4 regions of the Peribacillus sp. B65 genome follow, and region 2 is predicted to be linked to each of the others. Evidence: riboswitches for the same ligand, from Rfam matches in the RefSeq annotation. Region 2 holds a riboswitch; each other region holds the start of a gene.
The links. Region 2 has a riboswitch for S-adenosylmethionine ahead of ACSR9O_RS22750 (bifunctional homocysteine S-methyltransferase/methylenetetrahydrofolate reductase). Riboswitches for the same ligand answer to the same signal wherever they lie in the genome.
Positions count from the first base shown of each region.

Region 1: another riboswitch for S-adenosylmethionine. It lies ahead of ACSR9O_RS03110 (methionine biosynthesis PLP-dependent protein); the one in region 2 lies ahead of ACSR9O_RS22750 (bifunctional homocysteine S-methyltransferase/methylenetetrahydrofolate reductase).
Region 3: another riboswitch for S-adenosylmethionine. It lies ahead of ACSR9O_RS13535 (5-methyltetrahydropteroyltriglutamate--homocysteine S-methyltransferase); the one in region 2 lies ahead of ACSR9O_RS22750 (bifunctional homocysteine S-methyltransferase/methylenetetrahydrofolate reductase).
Region 4: another riboswitch for S-adenosylmethionine. It lies ahead of ACSR9O_RS12820 (O-acetylhomoserine aminocarboxypropyltransferase/cysteine synthase family protein); the one in region 2 lies ahead of ACSR9O_RS22750 (bifunctional homocysteine S-methyltransferase/methylenetetrahydrofolate reductase).

Region 1 is NZ_CP195840.1:613,280-617,492, reverse strand. Features, by position in the region: gene ACSR9O_RS03120 (type B 50S ribosomal protein L31) at 52-300, shown strand; gene metC (cystathionine beta-lyase) at 410-1,591, opposite strand; gene ACSR9O_RS03110 (methionine biosynthesis PLP-dependent protein) at 1,588-2,700, opposite strand; SAM riboswitch class I at 2,787-2,900, opposite strand; gene fumC (class II fumarate hydratase) at 3,229-4,213, shown strand, end outside.
Region 2 is NZ_CP195840.1:4,656,951-4,661,163, reverse strand. Features, by position in the region: gene ku (non-homologous end joining protein Ku) at 1-590, shown strand, start outside; gene ACSR9O_RS22755 (MOSC domain-containing protein) at 1,096-1,746, shown strand; SAM riboswitch class I at 1,858-1,956, shown strand; gene ACSR9O_RS22750 (bifunctional homocysteine S-methyltransferase/methylenetetrahydrofolate reductase) at 2,061-3,908, shown strand; gene metH (methionine synthase) at 3,901-4,213, shown strand, end outside.
Region 3 is NZ_CP195840.1:2,754,726-2,758,938, reverse strand. Features, by position in the region: gene ACSR9O_RS13550 (MIP/aquaporin family protein) at 1-324, opposite strand, end outside; gene ACSR9O_RS13545 (glycerol-3-phosphate responsive antiterminator) at 551-1,093, opposite strand; gene ACSR9O_RS13540 (hypothetical protein) at 1,265-1,684, opposite strand; SAM riboswitch class I at 1,841-1,942, shown strand; gene ACSR9O_RS13535 (5-methyltetrahydropteroyltriglutamate--homocysteine S-methyltransferase) at 2,026-3,129, shown strand; gene ACSR9O_RS13530 (ArsR/SmtB family transcription factor) at 3,339-3,641, shown strand; gene ACSR9O_RS13525 (MFS transporter) at 3,799-4,213, shown strand, end outside.
Region 4 is NZ_CP195840.1:2,620,742-2,624,954, forward strand. Features, by position in the region: gene ACSR9O_RS12795 (acyl-CoA dehydrogenase FadE) at 1-213, shown strand, start outside; gene ACSR9O_RS12800 (arsenate reductase family protein) at 354-710, shown strand; gene gcvH (glycine cleavage system protein GcvH) at 807-1,190, shown strand; gene ACSR9O_RS12810 (toprim domain-containing protein) at 1,283-1,648, shown strand; gene ACSR9O_RS12815 (thioredoxin family protein) at 1,652-1,960, shown strand; SAM riboswitch class I at 2,105-2,212, shown strand; gene ACSR9O_RS12820 (O-acetylhomoserine aminocarboxypropyltransferase/cysteine synthase family protein) at 2,312-3,622, shown strand; SAM riboswitch class I at 3,738-3,850, shown strand; gene ACSR9O_RS12825 (methionine ABC transporter ATP-binding protein) at 4,004-4,213, shown strand, end outside.

The DNA.
Region 1 (4,213 bases), 4.0 Mb from region 2:
TAGTAATCATTACGTTTAAGATATACCTATACTGACGATGAGGTGATAATAGTGAAACAAGAAATTCATCCCGATTATCAACAAGTGGTATTCATGGATACCAACAGTGGGTATAAATTTTTGACAGGCTCCACGAAGACGTCCAATGGAACGATCGTTTGGGAAGACGGACAAACATATCCATTATTAAAAGTGGAAATCAGCTCGGATACGCACCCTTATTATACAGGAAAGCAGAAGTTTGCTGAAAAAGGCGGACGGGTGGATCGCTTCCTGGATAAATATAATATGAAGAATTGAGAGTCAGGCCATCGGGAAATCGATGGCCTTTTTTTATGACTGGGAAGAAAAAGAGTTAATAATGATGCAAGGAAAAAGGGTGCCCATATATGAGGCACCCATCCTTTATTCATTTTGCAGCAATTGCTTCCCCTTTGGCAATATTGACGAGGGCCGCATCGAAGTCCTTGATTATATCGTCCGGATTTTCAAGTCCGACAGAGAGGCGGAGCAAGCTGTTCGTGATGCCCCGCTTTTCCCTTTCATCATCAGGCATGGCAGCATGGGACATTTTGGCCGGGTAAGATAATATGGATTCGACCGCTCCCAGGCTTACGGCAAATACAGGGAGCTCGACAGTGTTCACGAAGGAACGGAAGATTTCCTCACTTTCCAATTCAAAAGATAGGACCGCCCCTGCTCCAAGTGACTGGCCTTTCTGGATGGCGTGCTGTGGATGATCGGCTAGGCCGGGATAATACACTTTTTTCACCAAGGGCTGATCTTTTAAGTAGGCTGCAATCTTTTCTGCCCCTTTTTGTGAATGTTCCATTCTAACTGACAAGGTTTTTAAACCTCTCATTACAAGCCAGGCATCTTGGACACCAAGGACCGCTCCAAAGGAGTTTTGGAGCGAACCGAGTCTTGCCGCCAATTCCGGATCTTTCACGACCGCAAGCCCAGCTACCACATCACTATGTCCGGATAAAAACTTCGTCGCGCTATGAAGGACAACATCGGCGCCCAGATTCAGCGGTTTTTGCAATGCGGGCGTCAAGAATGTATTATCAACAAAACTTAAGGCACCGGCTTTTTTTGCAATATCACATACAGCTTGAATATCGGTCACTTTAAGTAACGGATTTGAAGGCGTTTCAATGTATATGGCCCTGGTATTTGGCTGAACGGCCGCTTTGACGCTTTCAAGGTCCGTCATGTCAACGAAGGTATGCTCAATATTGAAACGGGTCAATACGCTTGTGACCATCCTGAACGTTCCGCCATACACATCTTCGGAAATGACGATATGGTCTCCGGCAGACAATAGCAGGAAGGCTGTTGAAATGGCAGCCATACCTGATGAAAAGGCAAAGCCGTGAGTGCCTTCCTCTAAATCGGCAATGATATCTTCAAGTGCCTCGCGAGTTGGGTTCCCGCTTCTGCTGTAGTCATATTTGCCGAATTGATCGATATCCGATTGATGGAACGTCGATGCATGCTGAATGGGGACGCTCACACCACCCGTTGCCGGATCGAATTTATGTTGATTATGAAGTAATTTCGTTTCAAAGCTAAAATCATGACCTGTCATCGTAGTGCCTCCCTTTTTACATGTGCGAATGCTTGCTGCAGGTCGCCAATCAAATCATCGCTATCCTCGATGCCAACGGAGAAGCGAAGCAGGCGATTACAAACCCCATTTGCCGTTCTGACTTCAAGCGGTATATCGGCATGTGTTTGTGTGGCAGGATAGGTGATGAAGCTTTCAACCCCTCCAAGGCTTTCTGCAAAGGAAATTAATGAGAGCGATTGTAAAAATGGGTTGACCGCCGCTTCATCAATGATGCGGAAAGAAATCATGCCGCCTCTGCCGGGATACAATACATCAGTGACACAATCATGCTCCGATAAGTAATCTACAAGTATCTTGGCATTCTTTTCATGACGCTCCATCCGCAATGCCAGGGTTTTCATTCCTCGCATCAACAGCCAAGAATCAAATGGGCTCAAGACAGCTCCAGTACCATTATGATGGAAGGCAAGTGCATCACATAATTCAGCGCCGTTAGCAACGATCAGTCCCGCGAGCACATCATTATGACCACCGAGATACTTGGTTGCACTATGAATCACAATATCCGCTCCAAGCACGATGGGTTGTTGAATAAGAGGCGTGTAAAAAGTGTTATCAACGATTAACAATAAATTATATCGTTTGGCCAATGCCGCAACGGCGCTAATGTCCGTTTGCTGCATAAGGGGGTTAGTGGGAGTTTCGATGAAGATGGCTTTCGTGTGAGGAGTGATGGCTTTTTCGATATCCTCCAAACAACAAGTGTTTACATAGTCACACTGCAATCCCCATTTTTTAAAACCTTGTTCTAACAGACGATATGTACCGCCATAAAGATCTTCGCTGACAATCCATGCATCCCCGGATTTAAAAAGGGCGAGAATAGTGGAGATGGCGGCCATTCCTGAACTGCAGGCATAACCTTGGTCTCCTTTTTCCAGATCGGCGATGGATCGCTCCAATAGCTGGCGTGTAGGGTTACCAGTCCTTGTGTAGTCGAATCCCGTCGATTGGCCAATTCCTTCGTGACGAAAAGCTGTTGAAAAGTATACCGGCGGATTGACTGTTCCTGTCGCCGTTTCGCTGCGATTTCCTAATTGAGCAAGATATGTTTCAAATTTGTACATGGTTTTCACTGCTCCTTTGAGTTATATAAAATAAAAAAAAGTCTTCTTTAAGAAGAAGACTTTGATTAAGTAGGGACGAGTCATTCTTCTTATCTTCCAAGTTCACAAACTTGTGGAATTAGCACCTTTTCATTGGTTTGAAACAAATGAAGGTTGCTGAGGTGTCATCGGGCCATTCCCTCTACCTCTCTCGATAAGAGTTTAGATTATTCAATTTCTTTTGAATTTACTATATATACAAAATACTGTCAAGGACATTTTGGGAGTGATAATGCTTTGATGTTCATGACCAGGTCAATTGGAGCCTAGCGGTGTCTACACTTTATGTGTCTAAAAAGAATAATTGAATTTTCATATAAACATGAATGGAACTTGGATTTTTCAGAAAACATGGAAAGGGTCAGCGGGATATTTTTGCTTTAAAATAATAAAGTTTGTACAATGTATGGAGAGAAAGAATAATCCGACATTATTCATTTCATATGCAAAAGGTCTTCAATGAATAGTGCAAACATAGGAGGAGAACACATGGAATACAGAATCGAACGAGATACGATGGGTGAAGTGAAAGTTCCTGCTGATAAATATTGGGGAGCACAAACTGAGAGAAGCCGTAACAATTTCAAAATAGGTAACGAAAAAATGCCGATTGAATTAGTTCGTGCATTTGCATACGTTAAACAAGCTGCGGCAAAGGTGAACTATGATCTTGGTGATCTTTCCGAAGTTAAAAAGAATGCCATCGTCAAGATTTGCGGGGAAATCCTTGAAGGTACGCTTGATGAACATTTCCCGCTTGTAGTTTGGCAAACGGGAAGCGGCACGCAAAGTAATATGAACGTGAACGAAGTGGTCGCTAACAAAGGGAATGAATGGTTAAAAGAAAATGGTGAATCTGAAACCCTTCACCCGAATGATGATGTTAACAAGGCGCAAAGCTCAAATGATACTTTCCCGACCGCCATGCATATTGCAGCCTTTATGGAAGTCGCTGAAAAATTGGTGCCTGCCATCAAAGCCCTTCGTGATACATTCGATACAAAAGAAAAAGAATTTTGGGATGTCGTGAAAATTGGCCGGACACATCTTCAAGATGCTACACCATTAACATTAGGACAAGAAATTTCCGGTTGGAAAGCGATGCTCGATAAGGATCTAGCGATGATTGAAGAAAGCAGCCAAAAATTATTGAACCTTGCTCTAGGCGGAACGGCTGTAGGAACCGGAATCAATACAAAAGAAGAATTCCCGGGACTCTCTGCCAAACAAATTGCAGCAGATACAGGATACCCTTTTGTCACATCTGATAATAAGTTCCATGCATTGACTAGCCATAACGAAATCGTCTACGCACACGGTGCTTTGAAAGCATTGGCGGCGGATTTAATGAAAATTGCGAACGATGTCAGATGGCTTGCTAGTGGACCAAGAAGCGGAATCGGCGAAATAGCCATTCCGGAAAACGAACCGGGCAGCTCCATCATGCCAGGTAAAGTCAATCCAACACAAAGTG
Region 2 (4,213 bases):
AAAACGAAGAAAAAGCCGTGGAAATTGTGGATTTCGTTAAAATTGAAGAAATAGATCCCATTTATTTCAATCGGAGTTACTACATGTCCCCTAATGATGGAGGGATAAAAGCTTATTCCCTTTTGAGGCAGGCCCTCAAGGAATCGAATAAGGTAGGATTAGCAAAAATCATCATTCGCTCTAAAGAACAAATGGCGGTAATCCGAGTCGTTGATAATACCTTGGTGATGGAAACGATTCATTATCCGGATGAAGTCCGTTCCACAGCGGATGTTCCGAATATCCCCGCCAATGATACCATTGCAAAAAAAGAAATCGATACTGCCGTATTATTAATAGATCAATTAACGACCACTTTCGATCCGACAAAATACACCGATGACTATCGAACCGCGTTACTTGAATTGATTGAATCAAAGAAAACGGGACAGACGACGATTACAGCCAAAACAAAAGAACCAGTTTCCAACAATGTAACCGATTTAATGGAGGCATTACAGGCATCCATTGACCGTACGAAACATGATGAACCGGAAAAGAAAAAGACGACCCGAAAGAAAGCGGCACCAAAAAAAAAGAAACAAGCTTAAACAGGAAGCTGAGCGGAAGACATATGGTGTCGCTCGGCTTTTCTGCTTGTTTTAGCAAGGAATCAGGCCTCTTATAAGGGAATGAAAGTGACTTTACAGGGAGGTATTTGAATAGGGAATGAAAGTGAAAATAGGTAAGTGAATCACGATTTAAGGATTAGAATGGAACTAAAAGAAAATGATGGATGATAATGAAGGCAAAAAAATTCGCTCCCTAAAGAGCGACAATGAGGAATTCAATCGTGAAAATCAACATATAGGCGAACGGTTGTAGTTTTCGACTATATATTGTGTTCATATTCTACCATATTTAATTCTGAAATAGCAACAAAATTACTGAAACTAACCTATGAATTTTTCTGGAAATCAATGATATTTCGCCCATTTAACGGCTCATGTGGCTTTTTCACTTCATATATTTTTAAAAACTACTGAATATAATGGATTTTTAGTATAATTTATACATATAGGATGATATAAATTAAATATGAATGGAAGATGCAAAATGGAAAATGGAAAAATCAAATCACTTCAGGCCGGAAAGCCGAAACATGAAAGTTTTTCGAATGTCGATATCTTTTCAGCCATGGATAAACAAGCACAGGATAATGTGACAGTGACTAAATCAGGCATAATTGGTGATGGGGTAGGTAATGAAAAGTTCCATGGAGGTCCTGATCGGGCTTTGTGCTTTTACCCCTTTGAGCATTATTCATTATGGAATGAAAGATTCTCTAAAAAGCTGGATATCCCAGCATTCGGTGAAAATTTAACCGTAGCGGGGATGAGGGAAGAAACCACGTATATCGGCGATATTTATCAAATAGGCGAAGTGATTGTTCAAATTAACCAGGGGAGGATACCTTGTTCGACCATTTCCCACTTCAATCAAGAACCTAAGTTTTTGGAACTCGTGCTGAAAACGAGTTTCACTGGTTATTTTGCAAGAGTACTTCAAGAAGGAACGATAAATAAACAAAACGAGATCGTGCTAATAGATCGTTTGCAAGAAAAAATTTCAGTTCATTATGCAGCAGAGGTAATCCTTCATAAACGAGATGGGCTGGAAGGCGCCAAGGCTTTACTTACTCTGGACCCATTAGCGGAAGACTGGAAACAAAGAATCTTGAAGAGGGTTCAGGCTGCAAAAGATTGAATCATTTTTGCAAAAGTGAAAAAAATGTCGATCAGGTATTGAAATTGACAGATTATTAATGTAAATTAAATATAATCTAATTTTGAAATCTTGTGAAAATTATATAAATGGATCTTATCGAGAGAGGTGGAGGGACTGGCCCGAAGAAACCTCAGCAACCAGCTTAGGCAAAGGTGCTAAATCCAGCAAGCAGAGCTTGATAGATGAGGAGAATGTTTCAAAAAACCTTCTTCTTTGAGAAGGTTTTTTTTCCTTTTCTCTCATACTCATAAAATACGACAAAAACAGGACTGTTTTTGAGAGAGGGTGTAATGATGAATTTTCGTAAAGAAGTGAAAGAAAGAATGCTGGTTGGGGAAGGGGCAATGGGGACCTTATTGTACTCAAATGGCATCGATCAATGTTATGAGGAATTAAACTGCACGAATCCGGATCAAATAGAGTCTATCCATCGTGCCTATCTGGAAGCTGGTGCAGATATCCTTCAATCGAATACATACGGAGCCAATTTCAACAAATTGAAACGGTATGGACTTGAAGATGAAGTAAGCAGAATCAATCGCCAGGGAGTCATTCTTGCTAAAAAAGCGGCAAAAGGAAAGGCTTATGTCTTCGGTACCATAGGGGCACAACGGAGTATCAGAAAATCGGATTTAAGCCTGGAAGAGATTAAACGGGGGTTTCGTGAACAGCTATACAGTCTGTTGATGGAAAATCCTGATGGGATTCTCTTGGAAACATTTTATGACCTGGAAGAGCTGGAAACCGTTCTGCAAATCGTAAAAAATGAAACTGGACTGCCGATCATCGCAAATGTCTCGATGCATGAACTGGGTAATCTCCAAAATGGAATCCATTTAAATGAAGCCTTTCAAAAACTCGAGCAATTGGGTGCCGATGTTGTTGGGGTGAATTGCCGTCTTGGTCCACATCATATGATCCGGGCCTTGGAAGAAGTGAGTTTGCCAAAGCAAGCATCGATTGCCATATACCCTAATGCCAGCCTCCCTGATTATGTGGATGGAAGGCTCGTCTATAAAGCCGTGCCGGAATATTTCGGTTCAAGTGCCCTGGAACTTCGTGAGCAAGGTGCCGCTATCATAGGCGGGTGCTGTGGAACGACGCCACTGCATATTCAAGCTGTAAAGAATGCGATCGGAAGTTTTGCTCCCGTAAAAGAGAAAGTTACGAAATCCCGTGAAATAGAAATAATTGAAGTGAACGAAAGAGAATTGGAACTTCCACTGTACGAAAAGGCCAAGACGGAAAGGACGATCCTGGTTGAACTTGATCCACCTAAAAAGCTGGGAATAGAGAGCTTCATGACCGGTGCAGAGGTTTTGAAAAAAGCAGGGGTCGATTCCATTACACTAGCGGATAATTCACTTGCCTCACCAAGGATATCGAATGATGCTCTGGCTAACCTACTGAAGAACCAATTGAATATTAATCCGATGGTGCATATAACATGCCGTGATCGAAATTTGATTGGCCTGCAATCACATTTAATGGGTCTGCAGACGGTGGGGCTGAATGAATTATTGATCATCACCGGAGATCCTTCAAAAATAGGGGACTTCCCGGGTGCCACTTCGGTTTATGATTTATCTTCCTTCGACCTTATAAGCATGGTCAAACAATTTAATGAAGGTCTTTCCTATTCCGGTCAAAGTCTGGGGCAACGGGCAAATTTTAAAATTGCGGCAGCGTTTAATCCGAATGTGAAATATTTGGATAAAGCAGTACTGAGAATGGAAAAGAAGATTTCCTGTGGTGCTCAATCCTTTTTGACACAGCCAATTTATTCGGTGGAGCAAATCGAAGAAGTACATGAAGCTACAAAACATTTAGAAACCCCGATTTTCATCGGTATCATGCCTTTGACAAGCACCCGGAACGCAGAATTCATCCATAATGAGATCCCAGGCATCAAATTGCCTGATAACGTAAGAAGGGCAATGGCTTTAGCGGGGGATGACCCTGTAAAGTCAAGGATTGAAGGGGTTAATATCGCGCGGGAACTGGTGGACGCGGCAAGGGAAAAATTCAAGGGCATATATTTAATCACTCCGTTCCTTCGCTATGAAATGACGGCGGAACTTACGAAATATATTAGAAAAGTCGATAGTAAACAGACATCAGAGGTGGCAGTACATGAATAAAAAAGCGATTCAAGATCAGTTAAATTCCAAGATTCTCCTACTTGATGGGGCGATGGGAACCATGCTTCAAGCGGAGGATTTGACAGCAGATGATTTTGGCGGGGAACAATTCGAGGGCTGCAATGAATATTTATCACTGACGCAGCCGGAAATCATCCAATCCATTCATGAAAAATATTTAGCGGCGGGCGCAGATATCATTGAAACAAATACCTTTGGAGCGACCAGCATCGTTCTTGAGGAATACCAAATAAGCACGATCGCCTACAAGCTAAATAAAATTTCAGCTGAGCTTGCCGTTAAAG
Region 3 (4,213 bases), 1.9 Mb from region 2:
CCAGTGTGGCAAATAGTGCAGGAATACTAGAGTCGCGCCCAGGATTGCGCCAATCATTTGGGCAACGATGTAACCGGGCACATCACTCCAAGGAAATTCTCCAATAATGGCAAAACCTACTGTGACCGCCGGGTTTAAATGCGCCCCGCTTATGGACCCTACTGCAAAAACCCCCATGGTAACGGCCAACCCCCACGCAATCGTGACAACAATCCATCCGGCATCCTTTGCATAGGAACCCTTTAAGGATGAACCAGCCCCAATACCTGCTCCGAATACAACTAATATCATCGTGCCTAACACTTCTCCCCAAAATGGAGTCATGATAAAACCCCTCCCCTGTTAAATTATTAAACCTTGCCAACAAATAAAAGGAGATCCACAGCAGAACTATCTTCATAAATAAATTATGAATAGATCTGTTGTGAATCTCCTAGTCTCCGTCACATATATTAACTTGTACTGTAAAATATACTAGGTTATGAAAACGCTGTCAATATTTTGTGAAAAATTAATCTATTTTTCTGTAATTTTTTTCAATTTTCCCCTATTAGACGATATCCCATAATTCAGTTTTGGATGTGGTGATCGACGAAGCTCCAGCATCAAGGGCATTCAGGACTTCATCCGAAGTACGTATGAGGCCGCCTGCAAAAATCGGTGTCTGCAATCGTTCCTTCACTTCTTTTATCATCCATGGCATGGCGCCCGGCAATACTTCGATATAATCCGGCTTGGTTTTCTGCACCAGCTTATAACTTTTCTCAAGCGCATGTGAGTCTATTAAAAAGATTCGCTGGATGGCAATGACCCCCTTTTGCTTCGCCTTCAATATAACGCTTGATTTAGTCGAAATCAGCCCATAGGGATTATATTCCTGACAAATGAATTCTGTCGCGTACTCATCACTTCTTATGCCATGGATCAAATCGACATGATAAATCATTTTCTTATTATGTTGTTTTGCCATCATACTTACATTTTTCAATTGTGATATATGCAAATCAAGAAACACACCTATTTCATAGGAACTTTCTAGAAATCTTTCAAAATCCTTCATGCTTGCTGAAGCAGGCAAAATCTTTTGATCCATCATTATCCTCCTCATTCCCAGAAAAACTCAAAACTTCAAGTTATTTAGTATATTTTAAAGAGCTTGATTTATCAATCACATTTTTTTCATGACAATCTCACAATAACACTAACATACCTGGCACTCCCTTTATAGATTGCGGATAAGGTTGTATGTAAAATATCCCTTAACTCATAAAGAAAGTTTCATTATCAATGCACCTTCGACAAGTTCATACGATTTAATTGTGCCCACCGGAATTTTTCTCACGATGTTCCAAGCATTAACATTCATTTTGATCGTTCTTTTTTCAAATTCAAAAAATGGCGGTCTGTTAAATATCCTTTGGTTGATGAAATTCCTGTCAACTGGTTCCATTTCCACTAATTCAAATGAAATCGTTCTTTTTTCCACATGAACCGGTTTTAATGTAATCCGGAAAGCTACGTTTTTCTTAAACATCATTTTTTTCACTTCCATCGTTCCGGAAAGCACAATATGCTTCGGCGTAATCTCGACTTTAATATCCTGACAAGATGATTTCATTTTTATGATTCTCTCTACCATGGCTTCAGTTACCGTTATCGGTATGCCACTTTTGAATGGACTCATCCTTGCATTCCCCTCCCCACTCAAAGCTTATGCCGGATTCCCTGATGCCGTTAACATTTCAGTCCGAGTAATAAACGGTATATTCTAAATATTCAACCTCCAACTCTTGACCTTTGTAAAAACTACCTGTATAGTCATAATTAATTTAATAGACAACTCTTATCCAGAGAGGTGGAGGGACTGGCCCTTTGATGCCTCAGCAACAGACTATTCATGTACTGTGCTAATTCCAGAAGTTTAAAAACTTGAAGATAAGAAGAGTATATAGCTTTGTTGCCAACACCTCTTCTTATTTTTTAAGAAGAGGTTTTTTATTTTTAAAAGGAAAGAAGGAATGCAACATGTCAATCACATTAACGAAAGCACCATTCAGGGCCGATCACGTCGGAAGTTTATTAAGACCGGAACGTTTACATATTGCCAGAAAGCAATTTAGGGAGGGTACCCTTTCAGCAGAGCGCCTTCGTGAAATTGAAACCGAAGAAATCAAACGGATTGTCGATAAACAAATTGAAGTTGGATTAGAGGCTGTTACGGACGGCGAGTTCAGACGAACATGGTGGCACTTTGACTTCCTCGAACATTTAAATGGCATCGAGGGATATGTGACTGAAAAAGGTCTCACATTCGATGGTGTGGAAACAGAGAGATATAACGTTCGCAATACCGGGAAGGTTTCATTCAATCCTGAACATCCCTTCATTAGTGATTTCATTGAATTGAACAAAATCGTGAACGGACGTGCCGTTGCCAAGCAAACCATTCCCAGTCCGAATCAGTTATTTGCTGCAGGTATTCATAATGAAGACATCTACCCTGATATTGAAGATTATGCAAATGATATCATCAAGGCGTATCAGCATGCTTTGAAAGCCTTTTATGAAGCAGGTGTGCGTTATCTTCAATTGGATGATGTATATATTGCCAGACTTTCAGCTCCAGATTTCCAGTTCAAAGATGGAAAATATACGAGGGAACAGTTAATTGATCTTGCACTTCGTGTCATTAATGGAGCATTGGAAGGCAAACCAGAAGACCTTGTCGTCACTACCCACCTATGTCGCGGAAACTATCAGTCGACTTGGGCGTTTGAAGGAAGCTATGCCCGTATCGCTCCAACTTTATTGGCAAAAGAAAAAGTGGATGGATTCTTCTTGGAATATGATGATCAACGTTCAGGGGATTTCAAACCATTGGAATACATTCCAAATGGCGGTGCACAGGTTGTACTGGGGGTCGTCACTTCAAAAAATGGGGAAATCGAAGACAAGGAAGCTGTTAAGGCACGCATTAAAGAAGCCTCGCACTTCGTTGCTCTCGAACAATTATGCTTAAGCCCTCAATGCGGCTTCGCCTCCACCCATCACGGCAACAAGCTAACCGAAGAACAGCAATGGGAAAAGCTGAAATTCGTCGTTGATGTAGCAAAAGAAGTGTGGGAATGATTTTTTTGCGGAAACTTTAATACTGATTTACAGGATTCGAATAACCTAATCGGCAGCACTTATTAGGGAGCCGATTAGGTCCTTGCAATAATACATTTCCATTCCTTTAATGGCTCTTTTGAATAACGGTATCAAGTTTTGATTTATGAAATTAACGATGAATGTTAATATTATTTGACATATCGATAATTCTCGATATAATGAAATGTATGAAAACAATCGAGATATTTAAAGCATTATCCAATGAATCCAGGTTGCAAATCTTACAATGGCTCAAGGCGCCTGAACTCCACTTCACCCCTCATGAGGGAATAGACATGAAGGAAACCGGCGTTTGCGTAAGTCAGATTACGGAAAAATTAAACATGACCCAGTCCACGGCCTCTCAATACCTCTCGATGCTTCTTAGAGCAGGATTGATTAAAACGGAGCGGATAGGAAAGTTTACGTATTACAAACGAGATGAAGATGCAATCTCAAAAATTACTGATTTCTTGAAAGAAGAAGTATGAAAATGAACCTGATCCGTACCTTAGAGGGTTGGGTTCATTTCCCCCCCCTAACAGTTCGACATTTCGCGATATGTTTATTTTTTTATCCATACATATTAACATATTCCGATATGTCTTTATATAAAATTGATAATCATTAATGAGGAGTGAATCTATTTTGCTTAATACATGGAAAATTTACATGTTGGCGATAATCAGTTTTTTAGTAGGAACATCCGAATTCATCATATCCGGAATTTTGGATAAGATTGCGGATTCTCTTGGAGTTACCCTTGCTGCCGCAGGACAGCTCATTACAATTTTCTCCCTTGTCTACGCAATCGGTACACCCATTCTAATGGCTTTGACAGCAAGTTTAGACAGACGAAAATTAATGTTGTATTCCCTTGGACTATTCATAGTGTCCAACCTGCTTGCCTTTCTATTACCAGGCTTTGGACCGTTTCTATTTGCACGCATAATCATGGCACTTGGTGCAGGATTGGTTGTAGTCACCGCTCTGAATATTGCCGCTAAGCTTGCTCCGCCAGATAAAAAAGCAAGTTCTATTGCGACAGTTGTCATGGGGTTTA
Region 4 (4,213 bases), 2.0 Mb from region 2:
AAAGTGCTTTACACAGAAATCTTCGTTCAGGAAGCTTTCAATGAAATAGAACAGCACGCAAAGGAAACGTTAATCGCAGTGGAAACAGGCGATACTCTTCGCATCATGCTTGCGTCGCTCCGTAAGCTGACAAGGCATAATCCGATCAATGTCATTGCGAAAAAACGTGAAGCTTCCGTCAAGGTAATCGAAGCTGAAAAATATGCTCTTTAAGAAATGAATCAAAATCAGTAAAGGGAATGCCCGAGAAGGCATTCCCTTATTTCCTTTGATGAAATCGCATTGGAAATTCAAAAGACAATTCGTTGTATTGCGTGATGAAAACGGGTATTCTATTGATAGGTGGTGAAATGATGGGCTTAACATTATATTGGTACCCAAAATGCGGCACATGCCGTAACGCGAAGAAGTGGCTTGATAATCATGAACTGCAATATGAAGCAATCCATATAGCGGAAAATCCGCCTTCGCGAACAGAAATAGAACAACTATATAAAATCAGCAATTTGGAGTTGAAGAAGTTTTTCAATACTAGCGGTCAAAAATATCGGGAGCTTGGCTTAAAGGATAAGCTGAAAGAAGCTTCTGAAGCAGAGATGCTTGATATATTGTCCACAGATGGCATGCTTCTGAAAAGGCCGATTGTTACGGATGGCACCAAAGTGACGGTAGGTTTCAAAGAGGAGCAATTCGAACAGGTTTGGAACTGAAAATTTCTCGAAATATTTGGTTAATTCCTTACTTAAACAAACAATCTACCTTATAATGGAATAGATAAAATAAGATGTACATATGGAGGGTTAATAATGACAACAACACCAAAAGAACTTCGTTACACAAAAGAACATGAATGGGTCAAAACGGAAGATGGAACAGTGCGCATTGGAATTACAGCTTTCGCACAGTCCGAGCTTGGGGACATCGTATTCGTTGAGCTTCCGGAAATCGGCGATGAATTGAAAGCGAACGAACCATTCGGAAGTGTTGAATCCGTTAAGACCGTTTCTGAGCTTTATGCACCTATCAGTGGCAAGGTTGTTGAAGTAAACGAAGATTTAAGTGACAACCCTGAATATGTAAATGAGTCTCCTTATGAAAAGGCATGGATGGTCGTGCTTGAACCATCTAATAGCAGTGATATTGAAAGCTTGATGAGCGCTGAAGAGTATGAGAGTTTAATCAACGGTTAAAAAAAAGGAGAGGGGGGACTGAAAAGGCCTGCTCTCTTTTTCATTTGGTACCGTGGCAGTTGCACACATAATTCGTGAGATGGAGTGATGACATGGAGTGGGGCGAATTCGATAAAGTGATCATTGTAGAAGGCAGTTCCGATAGAAGAAAAGTTGCCTCCGTTTTAAATGAAGATGTGGAAATTAGATGTACGAATGGGACCATATCATTAACTAAGCTGGATGAATTAGTGGATGAATTGATGGACCGTGATGTTTATCTCCTTTTTGACGCAGATGAATCAGGAGAAAAGCTGCGGAAGCAGTTCCGAATGGAAATGCCTGAGGCGAACCACCTGTATATTAATAAAATGTACAAAGAAGTGGAAAGCTCACCCGAACATCATATCGCAACTGTGCTTCTATCTGCCAATATGAATGTGAAAATGAAATTTTTAAGTCAAAGGGTGAACGACTAATTGATGCAGGAATGGAAAGAAGAAGAGTGTAAGCTTGCTGTTGAAAATGGGGAAACCTTTTGCTTATATTTATATACCCCTTTATGCGGCACTTGTCAGGTTGCCTCCAAGATGCTGACGATATCCTTGGAGCTATTCCCGGAATTGAAGGCAGGCAAAATGAATATGAATTATGTCCAAGCAATTGCCGAATCATATGAAATCGAAAGTGTTCCATGTTTATTGTTTTTCAAAGAAGGACGGCTGCACAAAAAAATATATGCCTTTCAATCCGTTCCTTATTTGTACGGATTGCTTAAGGAAATCAGCTAAGAAACCAATCAGAACCGTGGTTGGTTTCTTTGTTGCGGACATATGAATGCTAGATGAAATTAAACAAAGAATATTCTAACAATTCATTGACTGATTTAATCTAAAATGCTATATTTTGAATTAAGTAACGGCAGAATTTAATAGTTCTTATCAAGAGTGGCGGAGGGACTGGCCCGACGAAGCCCGGCAACCGGTATAAATTTTTATATACGGTGCTAATTCCAGCAGAGTGTTGGCTCTGGTAGATGAGGTGTATTCTTGAAACCTCTTCTTATTGAAGTGGTTTTTTTGTTTATAAAAGGCCAAACATCATATAATTCCAACTAAATCCATAGAAAAAGGTGAAATCATATGTCAGGGAAAAAATTGCGTTTCGAAACATTGAGTGTTCATGGCGGTCTGCAAGCTGATGAAACAGGTGCACGTGCAGTTCCTATCTACCAAAGCAATGCATACTTGTTCAAAGACACCGACCATGCAGCGAATTTATTTGGCCTAAAGGAGAATGGCTATATATATTCACGACTCCATAATCCCACGATCAGCGTTTTTGAGGAAAGAATGGCCTTATTGGAAGGCGGAATCGGCGGATTGGCAACAGCAAGCGGAATGGCTGCCATCTCACTTTCAATCCTGAATATTGCCGCTGCAGGGGATGAGATTGTTTCAGCATCTACATTATATGGCGGTACGTATAACCTTTTTGAAAATACTCTTCCTAAATACGGGATTAAAGTGAAGTTCGTTTCTCCTGATGACCCTGAAAATTTCAAAAGGGCGATTACGCCAAGAACTAAAGCCATTTTTGCTGAAACCATCGGAAATCCAAGTTTGAGGGTGCTTGATATTGAAGCGGTAGCGAAAATCGCCCATGATGCCGGAATACCTTTAATCATTGATAATACCTTTGCGACACCGTATCTATGCAGACCAATTGATTTTGGAGCCGATATTGTCATCCATTCCGCTACAAAATGGCTTCTGGGAAATGGAACTACGCTTGGTGGTGTCATCGTGGATGGAGGGAAATTCGATTGGAACTCGCCAAATTACCCTGGCTTCACAGAGCCTGACCCAAGTTACGACAATCTGGTATACGCCGAGGCAGTTGGACCTGCCGCATTCATAACGAAAGCCCGAGTCCAGTTACTCCGTGATTTAGGACCTGCGCTAAGTGCCCAAAGTGCATTCCAGTTTACGCTGGGACTTGAAACGCTGCATGTAAGGATGAAAGAGCATCTATCGAACACCAAGTCTGTCATTAAATATTTAAAAAACCATCCTGCGGTGACTTGGGTTTCACATCCTGGTGATGAGGATCATCCCGATAAAGCCCTTGCGGAAAAATATTTGCCAAAGGGAGCTGGATCTGTTGTGACTTTTGGGATACAAGGTAATCGAGAAGCTGGGGCAAAACTTATCAATTCGGTGGAATTATGGTCCCATGTAGCGAATGTTGGGGATGCGAAGAGCTTGATCATCCACCCAGCCAGTACGACCCATCAACAATTGAATGAGGCAGGTCTTGCGAAAGCGGGTGTGAGTGCCGACCAAGTCCGTTTATCGATTGGGATTGAAAATGTAGAGGATTTAATAGAAGATTTGGAGCAGGCAATTGAAAAAGCGACGAATATCGTCTCCTTGACATCCAAAACGGTTTAAGTAAAGTTTCTGTATGCTTGTACTAGAAATATTATACATTGCGCTCCTTTTTTATCTATGATAAAATTTCTCCATACTAAAGAACTTAATGATGTACAAATATTCTATATATTAGCTCTTATCAAGAGAGGTGGAGGGATGTGCCCGATGAAACCCGGCAACCGACAAGGAGATTTCCTTGGAAAGGTGCCAATTCACACAAAGTTTAATCACTTTGGAAGATGAGAGGAAGGCCTGTTTCTTCACCTGCCTTTCTGCTCATGCAGAAAGGTTTTTTCTGTTTTAATTGGGTAAACTTTTACATGATATGAGAAACAGACTAATAATGTAGAGAAATCAACTAAGTTCATAGGTTTTATTGGATAAAAGAGGTGAGGGTTAATGATCACATTGACGAAAGTCAGTAAGCTGTTCCGAACAGGAAAAGGAAACAGTGAGACAATCAAGGCTGTAAATAATGTGAATGTTGAAATAAATAAAGGCGAGATTTTCGGTATCATCGGTTACAGTGGAGCGGGGAAAAGTACTTTGATCAGAATGCTCAATGGATTGGAAACACCAACAGAGGGATCCGTTGTAGTTGCTGAGAAG